2 regions of the Arthrobacter sp. TMN-49 genome follow, and region 2 is predicted to be linked to the other one. Evidence: predicted binding sites of a transcription regulator. Region 2 holds the regulator's gene; the other holds the start of a gene.

Region 1 (6,049 bases), on a different contig from region 2:
CGGGCGAGGGCGTGGTGACCGCCGGCGCTGGACCGGCATCCGGTGTGAACGGCCAACGACCCGAGCTGTGCAGCCAGCCGGCCAAAACCACCAGCACCACAACGGCCAACAAAACGGCTTCCCGAACGGGCGGCCGTGGCGCCTTATCTGTGCGCTGCTGGGTGACGTCTTGCGCGTGCCGTGCCATGGGACATCCTCACCCCTGACCCGCCCTAGGCAAGGACTCCCGCTGTTGGGCTCAGCTGACCCGGTCCGTGGTGCGTCCTTGTGCCCGGAGCATTGTAGTGCCGGTAACTCGGTCACTTTAAGTTTAGAAGGTTGCGCGGGAAGGTGGCGCCAGTTATCCACAGGGGCAATCAAGGCGCACGAATTGGCCTGTTTGTTTGGATAGGGCAGCCGTTACGCCGGGTTTTGTCATCCGCCGAAGTTACCCGCGGCGGAGAGGCAACCATCCATCTACGAACGCCGTTGCCGACGCCCTCTAGCAGCCTACCCAGACACTCGGGCGAACAGCCCTCAATCATGCCCTGTCTGGCCTTGCTCCGGGTGGGGTTTACCTAGCTTCCCTAGTCACCTAGGGAACTGGTGGTCTCTTACACCACCGTTTCACCCTTACCTGCTCCGGTCGAAGCCGTGCAGGCGGTCTCTTCTCTGTGGCACTGTCCTGCGGGTTACCCCGAGTGGGCGTTACCCACCACCCTGTTCTGTGGAGCCCGGACGTTCCTCGAGCCACTTGCGTGACGCGCGGTTGCCTAGCTGCCCTATCCAGTGGTCAAGTCTACAGGGCGAGGGGCCACAAACGAGCGCAGCGAGTTTGGGGAGCCCTGTGGACGCTACAGGGCTGGCGCCTTGCCGGGGACGCACCCACGGTGGGCCGGCACGCAAAAGGCGGGTCCGCCGTCGAACTTTATTGTTCGACGCCGGACCCGCCCTGAGTACGTTAGCTAGACCAGCACTGCGACCGGCTCGACAACGGCGTCAAGCGCCGGGAAAGCGCGCGGGTGAACCCCGGCCATTTCCTCCATGACGCGGACCACCTGGCAGCTGTAGCCGAATTCGTTGTCGTACCAGACGTAGAGCACCAGATGCTTATCGTTGCTGATGGTGGCCAAGCCGTCCACAATGCCGGCACGGCGGGAGCCGACAAAGTCGCTGGAGACCACCTCGGGTGAGTCGATGAAGTCGATCTGCTTGCGCAGGCCCGAATTCAGCGACATGTCGCGCAGGTGCGTGTTGACCTCGTCCTTGGTGGTGCCGTTTTCCAGGGTCAGGTTCAAGATGGCCATGGACACGTTCGGGGTGGGCACCCGGATGGAGTTGCCGGACAGCTTGCCCTCGAGCTCGGGCAGGGCCTTGGCCACAGCCTTCGCCGCGCCAGTTTCGGTCAGCACCATGTTCAACGCGGCCGAGCGGCCCCGGCGGTCACCCTTGTGGAAATTGTCCGTCAGGTTCTGGTCGTTGGTGAACGAGTGAACCGTCTCGACATGTCCGTGCACAATGCCGTACTTGTCATTGAGCACCTTCAGCACGGGCGTGATGGCGTTCGTGGTGCAGGAGGCTGCGGTGACAATGGTGTCCTCGGCTGTGATGGTGCCGTGGTTGATGCCGTGCACAATGTTCTTCAGCGCACCCTTGCCCGGCGCCGTCAACAGGACCCTGGCGGCGCCCCGGCTCTGCAGGTGCTGGGACAGGCCTTCCTCGTCACGCCAGCGGCCCGTGTTGTCCACGATCAGGGCGTCGTGGATGCCATAGGACGTGTAGTCAATGGTGGCCGGGCTGTCCGAGTAGATGACCTGGATGGCTGTGCCGTTGGCCAGGATGATGTTGTTCTCGGCGTCAACTGTGATGGTGCCGTTGAACGGGCCGTGGACGGAGTCGCGGCGCAGCAGGCTGGCGCGCTTGGTAAGATCGGCGTCGCCACCCTTGCGCACCACGATGGCGCGCAGGCGCAGCCCGTGGCCGCCACCGGCGTGTTCGATCAGGATACGGGCCAGCAGGCGGCCGATGCGGCCGAACCCGTACAACACTACGTCCGTGCTGGTGCGCTCATCAGCACCGAAGCGATCGACGACGTCGGCCAGTTCGATGCGCAGGAACGTCTCAAGGTCATTCTCATCCGAGGCCTTGAAATTTGCATTGAGCCGGGCCAGGTCAAGCGAGGCTGCACCTAGTTGCAACTTGGCAAGCACCTGCAGCAGTGGCAGGGTTTCTTCCACCGGAAGTTCAACATCGTCAATCTGGCGGGCAAAGCGGTGGGCTTTGAGAAGGCTAATGACAGACTGATTGATCAGTGATCTGCCGTGGATGCTGGTGAGAACATTGTTCTCCCGGTACAGCCTGCCGATGAGCGGAATCATGGCCTCCGCCATGGATTCGCGGCCAATCCACGAATCCAAAATTGTGTCGCAGTTGTTTGTCACGAGTTGTTGCACCACGTAGATAACCTCTTCTAGCTCAAAACACCCTTGGTCCAAGCCAAATCTAGTGTGACAGCGCGCCGAGGTTACGCGCGAGTTCCGTGATTCACTTCACTAGACCGGTCCACTCCCGCGTCAGCCCATCCCGCGCCCCCGCGTCAGCCCATCCCGCGCCCCCGCCCCCGCGAACGGGCAGTAGATGTTGATGTTGGCGCCCAGCATCAACATCTACTGCCCGTTCGATTTCCGAAGGCAGTGGAATGCGAGGGGCGAACCGGCCGCTAAACTCGAACGGTGCTCATTTTGTTGCCCCCCTCCGAAGGTAAGACCCCCGCCGACGCAGGAAGACCTGCGGATCTGGCCGAGCTCAGTTTCCCCGAGCTGACACCAGCCAGGGAAGGGGTGGCGTTGGCCCTTGCCGCCGTCTCCGAGCAGCACGACGCGTTGAGCCAGCTGGGCGTTGGGGCAACCTTGGCCCACGAGGTCAGCAGAAACACCAGACTGATCCATGAACCGGCAGCCCCGGCACACACCATCTACTCAGGGGTGCTCTTCGACGCCCTGGGGTACAGCAGCATGAACGCAGCACAAAAGAAGAAAGCCGACTCCACCGTGCTGGTGATTTCAGGGCTGTGGGGCGCCGTGCGCTTTGGCGACAGGATTCCCGCCTACAGACTTTCCATGTCTGTTGGTCTGCCGGGCCTAGGCAAGTTGGCCAGTTTTTGGAAGCCAAAACTAGCCCAAGCGCTCAATGGACATGCCGAGGGTCACCTGCTGGTGGATTGCCGCTCCAGCAGCTACGCCGCCGCGTGGGCTCCTGATCCGCACCGCACCGTGTCCGTCAACGTTCTCACCGAACGCGACGGCACCCGCAAAGTGGTTTCGCACTTCGCCAAGCACACGCGCGGGGAATTGGCGCGGCATTTGATCACCCGCCGCGGCAAGGAGCCGCTAACCCCTGAGCAGCTGGCCTCGGCTGCCGGTGAAAAGTGGCAGGTGGAGCTTGTGGCCGGCACAGCCCGCAAGGCGCACGCGTTGAACATCATTCTCACCGACTGACAGCCCGAATCACCGCCAATCGCAACTGGCCCGCAGAAAACGCCGAAAATATCCACGAATTCGTGAATTTTCGGCGTTTTCTGCGGGCCAGTTGTGCTGGGGTGTCTAGTTCCACTCGTCCGAGCGAACCAGGATGGCGCCAGAATCCGGGCAGAAGACAATCGTCTCCGGTGGGGCCTTCTTGATATCCACCAAGTCCCCGGCACTTAGCTGCATGCCCGATCCTTCCGACTTTCCATGGAACAGCCGGGCAGCACCCACGCCGTACTTGGCCAAGGAACGCTCGTAGATGGCCAGCAGCTCAGGAGCAAAGGTGGCGGTCAATTCCGCACGTTCAGCCAATGTGGCATCGCGCTCCATTTTCAAGGCACCCAGTTTGCTGCGTACCTCATCAAGAACTTCATCCAGCACTGATTGCATCTGCTCCACCAGGGCTCGTTGCGCGCCTTGCTGGGCAGTGACCTGCTCGTACGCCTCCATGCGCTCCAACTCGGTGTCTTCGAGCTCGCCGCGACGCTTGTTTAGCGACACCAGTTCACTCTGGAGGGCCATGAGGTCCTTAGACAGGCCCGTGCCACTGTTGAGCTTGGCATCGTCGCGCTCAATGCGTGCCACAACTGCTGCCACATCATCTTCAGACTTCGTCAGTGCCCGGTGCGCATCACTGAGGGCAGTGTCAAGAACCACAAGATCACTCTTGGCCACCGTGACACCCGCGTGGAGATCCGGGAGTCTGGGATCTTCCTTCAGGGTCTTCGCCTGAACATCGAGAGCCCGTAATTTGCCATCCAGAACCTGGATATCCAGCAATCGCATCTGCTCTGCCGGTGCTGCCTTAGCCATGTAAATCCTCCTGCTACATCGTGTGGGTGGTGCAATCCTTATGACAGCCTAGTTCCCGGGCGTCAGAATAAAGTCCCATGGGTCCGTGTTGGTTTGGCTGACCACCAATTCCGCCTCAAACCCCTGGTCCGCGAGCACATTGCCCAACGCCTTGGCCGCCGCCGGCAACCACAGCCATTCGCTGGCAAAGTGCGAAAGATCGATGAGGTATGGCTTGCCGTCCGCCCGCGCTTCACGAGCTTCCGACGCCGGATGGTGACGCAAGTCTGCTGTGACGAAAACGTCGGCGTCGCTGGCGCGCACCGCATTGAACAAACTGTCACCGGAGCCACCACACACAGCCACTTTGTGCACCAATGCGTCCCTGTCCCCCGCAACGCGGACGCCACCGGCAACGGCTGGCAACGTCAGGAACACCCTGGCGGCCAGATCACCCAACTTTTCTACACCGGGCAGCAGGCCCACCCGGCCAATTCCTTCTTCAACCAGTCCGTGGGCTGCCGGCATCAGCGGCTGGACGTCGCTGAGTCCTAGAACATCGGCCAGAACATCAGACACACCGCCCACAGCACTATCGCCGTTGGTGTGGACTGTGAGCAAGGCACAGCCACCCTCAATCAGCCGGTGAACGGCACGGCCCTTGCCGGAAGTGGCGGCCACCGAATTCACACCCTTCAACAACAAGGGGTGGTGAGTAATGAGTAGTTGCGCCCCCCATTCCAGGGCCTCATCAATGACTTCCAGTGTGGGGTCCACGGCAAACATGATCCGCTCCACCTCAGCCTCGGGGCGGCCAACCACCAAGCCAACACGGTCCCAGTCTTCAGCCAGCGATTCGGGCCAGAGCTCCTCCACTGCCAGCAATACGTCGGCAAGAACGAGTGTCTCCAAGTCCTCAGCACTGCCGGGCTCAAGCTGCTCAGTTTCCGGGCCGTCCATATCCTCAGCAGTGTCGATAGGGGTTTCCTGCGCTTGGGATTCTTCGTCAACCACGTCTGGAACAGCGTGGGGCGTGGGAAAAATTGGTTCCTTGCTCATGTTCCTACTTTACTGGCGTGCGGCCATTGCCACGCACGGGAATGGACGCGGCGCAAAATGACTTATAAATAGACATGTTGACTTTTGTATTGGGTGGCGGCTGTTTCTGGTGCTTGGACGCCGTCTACCAGATGACCAAGGGCGTGCACTCTGTGGTGTCCGGATACACCGGTGGCGCGGTGCCCAACCCCAGCTACGACCAGATCTGTTCCGGCATGACCGGACATGCTGAGGTAGTATCGGTGACGTTCGATGAAAACGTCATCCCCGCTGACATCATCTTGGACATGTTCTTCACCCAGCACGACCCCACCACACTCAACCGGCAGGGATACGACACCGGAACGCAGTACAGGTCGGCCATGTTCTACGCCAATGCCGAAGACGAGGCGGCCTTCCGGGAGGCAATTGTGCGCAACCAGCCCAATTGGCGCCACCCCATAGTGACAGAGGTGACGCGGCTGGGCCACGTCTACGACGCTACTGCCGACCACCAGGACTTTTACGCCAAGCGCCCCGAAGTGGGCTATTGCCGGGTCATTATCGACCCCAAGATCGCAAAAGTAAGAAAACATTACGCCCAGTGGCTCAGGGCCTAGATACCAGCAGAACCGCTAGCTACGCTGTCCAATAAGCACCCATCCGCGCGGGCATTGACACCACCTGAGCTCGTGACGACTTCTTGAGAGTAG
Region 2 (6,049 bases):
GATGAATTTGGCTTGCTTCCAGCCGAATCCGGCGGCGTCTCCGAGGGTGAAGGCGCGCTTTTGATACATTTTCCGGGCCACATGGAACAAGCTGGCACCCTTCATCAACGTGTTGTCCACGTCAAAGAAGGCTGCCTCGCCCTGGTGTTGCGCAGTAGTCGAGGTGGCCTCGGCACTGTTGGTAGTCACGTCGGGCATGGAATGAGTCTAGTCAATCCAGCCCGGCTGTGCCGCTCACGCCACCTGAAGTAAGGCTTAACTGTGGTGAAACTTTCATTTAGCGAGCAGGCCGGTCCGCCAGCCGGTCGGAATCTGGTCCGTCAGCTGTGCGAACGTGCCACGACTGAGTACCGTTGAGGCATGGAACCTGCTGCCAACAGCGCAAAAACTCAAGCCACCCCCGCACACCCTGCCCCGCGGCTGGAACTGGTGACCAAGGCCGGCTGTCATCTTTGTGACGACGCACGCGAGGTTCTCAGGCAGGTAGCCGGTGGCCTGGGATTGAGCTGGTCGGAGATCACCATCGACGGCAATGCCGAACTCACTGCCCTGTACGGTGAGGAGATTCCTGTTGTCCTGGTCGACGGAATCCAGCGAGATTTTTGGCAGATTGACCCCGTCCGCCTCCGCGCCACCCTTGAGAGGGCCATGGCGAGGGCCTAGCCTTGGGCCAGCAAGCAGCCAACCACTGCACCTGAACTGTTTGGTATATCAAGGGCCGGGCTTTTGGCTATGACTAAGGACAGGTCCTAAAGTGGTTTAAAGCCGACGGCGGATCTTGCGGACACCTGCTCCTGACTCAGGGGCGGCTTAGTTTGAGAATGTGGAGTGTTGTCGTGATCCCAGTGCAGACCCCGGGTGACCAGCCGGCTGAACAGGCCCGGCAGCTGCCCCCTGCCACCGTGTCACGGCTCACCTTGTACTTGCGCACACTCAATGCCTTGCTCACTGACGGGGTGGAGAACGTATCTTCCGAGGCCCTTGCCGAATCCGCCGGCGTAGGCTCGGCGAACGTTCGCAAGGACCTCTCCTACTTGGGCTCCTACGGCACGCGCGGTGTTGGCTACGAGGTGGCGAATTTGAGCCGACAGATCGCCCAGGCGCTTGGCCTGACTCACGACTGGCGGGTGGCCATAGTTGGTGCCGGTAACTTGGGCAGGGCCCTTGCCCGGTATGCCGGGTTCGAATCGCGCGGATTTGATGTCGTGGCGTTGCTCGATGCTGATCAAATGCTGGTGGGAAACGAGATCGGTTGGCTGCGGGTCAGCGACGTGGCACATCTTGAAGCAGTGTTGGCGGGCACCCGCGCCAATATGGTGGTCCTGGCGCTACCTGCCGCGGTGGCACAATCCGTCTGTGACAGGGTGGTGGCCGCTGGCGTCCACAGCATTCTCAGCTTTGCCCCCGTGGCCCTGAGCGTCCCGGATCACGTAAATCTCCGCAAGGTGGATATGGCCACCGAACTGCAAATCTTGGCCTACCACGCGCAACGTTTGCAGGATCCGTCCCTGGAGCAACACCGCCCCGGGGCGTGACGCCGGTTCCCTCGTCACAGCGCCGGCGGTGCTCTTCGAACGTACAGTTGTGGCTGATGTTTGTGTGGCACACCCACCACAACTGTACGTTCGACGGGGGCGGGTACTGGTTTCAGCGCCCGGTGTTGCCGCGGCGGGCCTTGTGCGCCAGAAAGAACTCCTTGGCAGGTGACCTGTGCAGGATCACCACTGCTACTGCGCCCAAAGCAATCTGGATGAAGGTGAGGGGGTTCAGTTGCCCCAACAAGAGTAGAGAAAGGCAGGCCAGGACAAGGGCTGTGGTCCGGGCCCAGTTGGCGCCGCGACGGATTCGCCGTGCCAGCCAAAAATAGGTGGCAGTCATGGCGGCGCTGATGACCATGGCCATGAAGAACACCGTGTTGATGATCGCCGGGTCCGAATAGACCTCTGCCAGGGCCGGGTAGCCAGCCATGGATTCTTGCACAGCCTCCAAGGCGACGGCCTTGACCTGCGGCACCAAGAGCGCCAGCAACAACGCCACCACGGATAGTGCCTGCATAACCCCTGCGGCCATGATCAGCCGGGTCGCGAGGATCACGCGGGCAGGCGGCGCCAACGGTGCATCGGAGCCAACAGGCCCGCCGCTAATTGCACTGTTGGACGCAGCGCGGCCCTGAAATCCCGGGTACCTGGATGCGGGTGGCAGCGCCGGGGCTGAGCCGTGGCCTGCTTGGGCGTCCTTGACGTCCTGCGGCGGTTCCCACCCGGCGGGGGCGTATTGGCCATAACGGGGGACACCGGGGGATATTTCCCCATAGTTTCCCGGGCGGGGCGTGGTGTTCTCTTGAGGTTCTTCACCGGGCGTGGTCATGGCAGCTGCTCTTTCGGAGTCGACCGCGGCCCGGAGTAGACGAATGGGCCTTGAAGTAGCCCTAGCATGCAGAAAGGCCGCGGTGGGGTTTGCTCTAAACCCTACGCGACCTCACTGCGCCCCACTAGTTCTTGCCGCTACTGCGTGACTCCCCTGGCCTGGGAGTTAAGCCAGGCCGTTGATTCGGGCAGCCACATCAAGACCGTGGCCACAATGCCGAGCAGGCCACCGCCTGCGCCGAAGAACAGCAGGACGATGCTGAGGACGGCGATGGCCGACAATGCCATCCGCGCCCATTGCATGCCCTCCTTGAGCTTCATGGCACAGACAACTATGGCAAGGATCAACGCCAGTGAAATGATGGCAACAATGATCCCCTTGACGCCCTGCGCGCGAAGTTCCGCGCCGCTGCCCGGGATGGTGATGCCGAGGATGGAATTGTCCCTGGCGCCCAAAGCGATGACCGAACCGATCAGCAAAAGGAACGTTGCCAAGAGCCATAAGGCGGCTGATACCAGCCAGATGATGTAGGAAATCTTCAGCAGCTGCGGCAACCCGTCCATCTTGAACATCCCGCCAAAGCCGCCTACCGGCATGACCTCATTCATTGAACGAGGCCTATCCTTGGGCATCTCAAACTTAAAATCACCGGCGGGTGCCGGTCCGGCCTGCTGATACCCGGGAGGAGATTGCTGATAGCCCGGCGGCGGCATCGACCCAGCCGGAGGAGGCGCCTGCGGACCCGGTGTTTGGTACCCCGGAGGAGGCGTGGTGGGATCAGGCTGGGAACCGGCAGAAGACGGTTGCGAGCCTGATTGCTCGGGACCTTCAAACTCATTCGGTGTACTCATAGCAGTACCCTAGTCCTGGCCCGGGCACTTGTATAGATGTACTAGCACATGCACGAATGCCGGCCCGCCATCGTGGCGGACCGGCATTCGGGCAGTGCAGGGTGAAGACTATGCAGCTCTGACGAAGGCCACGTCGAGGGTGATGGTGACCTTGTCCGAAACCAGCACGCCGCCGGCTTCCAGGGCTGCGTTCCAGGTCAACCCGAATTCCTTGCGGCTGATGACAGTCTTGGCTTCAAAGCCTGCGCGGGTGGAGCCGAACGGGTCAACGGCTACGCCATTGAACTCGCCCTTGAAGGTGACGGGCTTGGAGATGCCGCGGATGGTCAGCTCGCCGGTCAACTCAAAGTCTTCCCCGTCGCCGGAGACTGCGGAGGAGGCGAAGGTCAAGGTGGGGAAGGTTTCGACGTCGAAGAAGTCGGCGCCCTTGACATGTCCGTCGCGGTTGGCGTCTCCTGAGTTGAAGCTGGCGGCCACGATGGTGGCCGTTACGGCGGAATCGGCGAGGGTCTCGCCGAGGGTCAAGGCGCCCTCAATCTCGGTGAACTGGCCGCGCACCTTGGAGATGCCTGCATGGCGGACTGTGAAGCCCACTGTGCTGTGCGAGGCGTCGAGGTTCCAGGTGCCCTGTGCGAGGCCTGTTGATTCAATGGTGGTTACTGACATGGGAGTCTCCTTGGAAGTATGAGCAAATCCGTGATTAGGGCAGCCATTGTGGTTGCCCTTCCCCAGGTATAAGCATGCGTTTGTATCTAATATTCCCGAGGCGGGGAAAAACTTTTCGCCCAGCGGATTAACCCCTTGTTCGCTAACTTTGAGAAACTTGAAAACATGTCCCGAGTAACAGTTCATCTTTTGCGCCACGGTGAGGTATTTAATCCCGATGGTGTGCTCTACGGCCGGCTCCCCGAGTTCCACCTTTCCGAGCGTGGCCAGGCCATGGCTGGCATGGTTGCAGAGCATTTCGCGGCTCAGGCGACCCGCGGCGCAGCCCCCGTCTATCTGGTGGCCTCGCCGCTGACCCGGGCGCAGGAAACAGCGCAGCCCACGGCTGCTGCACTGGGGCTGGAGATTGTCACCGATCCACGCATCATCGAGGCTGAGAATCACTTTGAGGGCCTCGTCATGAGCCGCGCCGAGTTGCGCAAGCCCAAGCATTGGCCCTATCTGGTGAACCCGTTGAGACCCTCCTGGGGGGAAGCGTACGCGGCCCAAGCCGAACGCATGCTCGAAGCAGCCCGGGACGCCCGCCGTCGTGCCTTCGAATTGGGCGGCGACGGCGCGCAGGCCATCATGGTCAGCCACCAGCTGCCCATCTGGGCCACCCGGCGCAGCGCAGAAGGCAAACCGCTATGGCATGACCCGCGCCACCGCGAGTGCACGCTGGCCTCCCTGACCTCGTTGACGTTCGACGGCGACGACGTGGTCGATGTTGTCTACAGCGAGCCGGCGGCGGTCCTGTTGCCCGGCGCCGCAACCACCCCCGGTGCCTAGCCCGAACAGGGTCACGGCACACAGCTGACAATCAGCTTTTCGACGTAGCGTAGAACATCATGCCAGTTCTGCGGATGCGCGATGGCTTCCCATTACACGAAAGGCACCATCGTGACTTCTTCGATGAGCCGGCGAGCATTGCTGACCACCGGCGGCGCGGCACTTGCGTTTGCCCTTGCCGCCTGCGCCGGTGAGGACCCCCTCGCCAAGCAGGCCAACGCCGGCGACAACAAGAATTACATTGCCGGCGACGGCTCGGTGACTGAATACGGTGCCGCAGAGCGCAAGGACCCCGTGGAGTTCACCGCAACCTTGTTCGACGGCGGGAAGGTCGACGCCGCCGATTTTGTTGGCCAAGTCACGGTCCTGAATTTCTGGTACGCAGCCTGCGCCCCGTGCCGTCTGGAAGCCCCGGACCTGCAGGCGCTCAACACCGAATTCGAAGCCAAGGGCGTGGCGTTCCTGGGCGTCAATGTGCGCGATGAAAAGGCCACGGCCGAAGCCTTCGAACGCAATTTTGGCCTGACCTACCCCAGCATTGTGGACAAGGACGGCGGTGTATTGCTGGCACTGACGAAGTTTGTGCCGCCGGCTGCCGTCCCCACGACACTGGTGCTGGACAAAAAAGGCCGCATCTCCGCGCGCATCCTTGGCGTTGCCGAAAAGGGCACTTTGAAGGCCCTGATCACCACAGCCGTGACCGAAAAATAGCGGCCGTCAACACTCCATGAACAATCCATTTGCCGAGACAATTCTCAGCGGCTCCCTGCTGCTGGCCATACCTGTTGCGCTGTTGGCCGGGCTAGTCTCCTTCCTTTCACCATGCGTGCTGCCGCTGGTACCGGGGTATCTGGGCTATGTGAGCGGGCTCAGCGGCGCCGACCTGCAGGACCAGCGCCGCGGGCGGATGTTCGCTGGGATCGGGCTATTTGTGCTCGGCTTCTCGGTCGTGTTCATGCTCATCGGTGCCGTCTTTGGCCAGCTGGGTGCCTGGCTGATGGGGCCCGACGCCGCCTGGGTCACCCAGGTGCTGGGCCTAGTGGTGATTTTCATGGGTGTGGTGTTCCTCGGTGGCATGAGCTGGTTCCAGAGCGAATCGAAGATTCATGCGAAACCTCCAGCCGGACTGTGGGGTGCCCCGATTTTGGGGCTAACGTTTGGATTGGGCTGGGCGCCCTGCATTGGCCCAACCTTCAGCGCCGTGCAGGTGCTGGCGTTCTCGGACGGGCCCAACGCGGCCAAGGGCGCATTCCTGACGTTCCTGTACTGTCTGGGACTGGGGCTGCCGTTCCTGCTGATAGCCCTCGGGGCGCGCAAGGGGCTGGGAGCGCTGGCGT

The links. The regulator Rex, encoded in region 2, represses fermentation and respiration genes when NADH is low (regulators of the CRP and FNR family bind a similar motif). The targets are predictions, from matches to a motif close to CTTGTGAANNNNTTCACAAG.
Region 1: the regulator Rex is predicted to act here: its motif matches at 2,516-2,535, upstream of ACX80E_RS02060 (glyceraldehyde-3-phosphate dehydrogenase).

The regions. Positions count from the first base shown of each region.
Region 1 is NZ_JBTNDH010000002.1:192,730-198,778, reverse strand. It holds gene ACX80E_RS02070 (HNH endonuclease family protein) at 1-187, opposite strand, end outside; RNA gene rnpB (RNase P RNA component class A) at 385-764, opposite strand; gene ACX80E_RS02060 (glyceraldehyde-3-phosphate dehydrogenase) at 945-2,435, opposite strand; gene ACX80E_RS02055 (YaaA family protein) at 2,712-3,476, shown strand; gene ACX80E_RS02050 (zinc ribbon domain-containing protein) at 3,582-4,319, opposite strand; gene ACX80E_RS02045 (Nif3-like dinuclear metal center hexameric protein) at 4,368-5,258, opposite strand; gene msrA (peptide-methionine (S)-S-oxide reductase MsrA) at 5,432-5,956, shown strand.
Region 2 is NZ_JBTNDH010000001.1:192,689-198,737, reverse strand. It holds gene ACX80E_RS00885 (HAD family hydrolase) at 1-198, opposite strand, end outside; gene ACX80E_RS00880 (glutaredoxin family protein) at 361-663, shown strand; gene ACX80E_RS00875 (redox-sensing transcriptional repressor Rex) at 837-1,535, shown strand; gene ACX80E_RS00870 (hypothetical protein) at 1,648-2,367, opposite strand; gene ACX80E_RS00865 (hypothetical protein) at 2,505-2,975, opposite strand; gene ACX80E_RS00860 (YceI family protein) at 3,327-3,884, opposite strand; gene ACX80E_RS00855 (histidine phosphatase family protein) at 4,050-4,712, shown strand; gene ACX80E_RS00850 (TlpA family protein disulfide reductase) at 4,836-5,423, shown strand; gene ACX80E_RS00845 (cytochrome c biogenesis CcdA family protein) at 5,440-6,049, shown strand, end outside.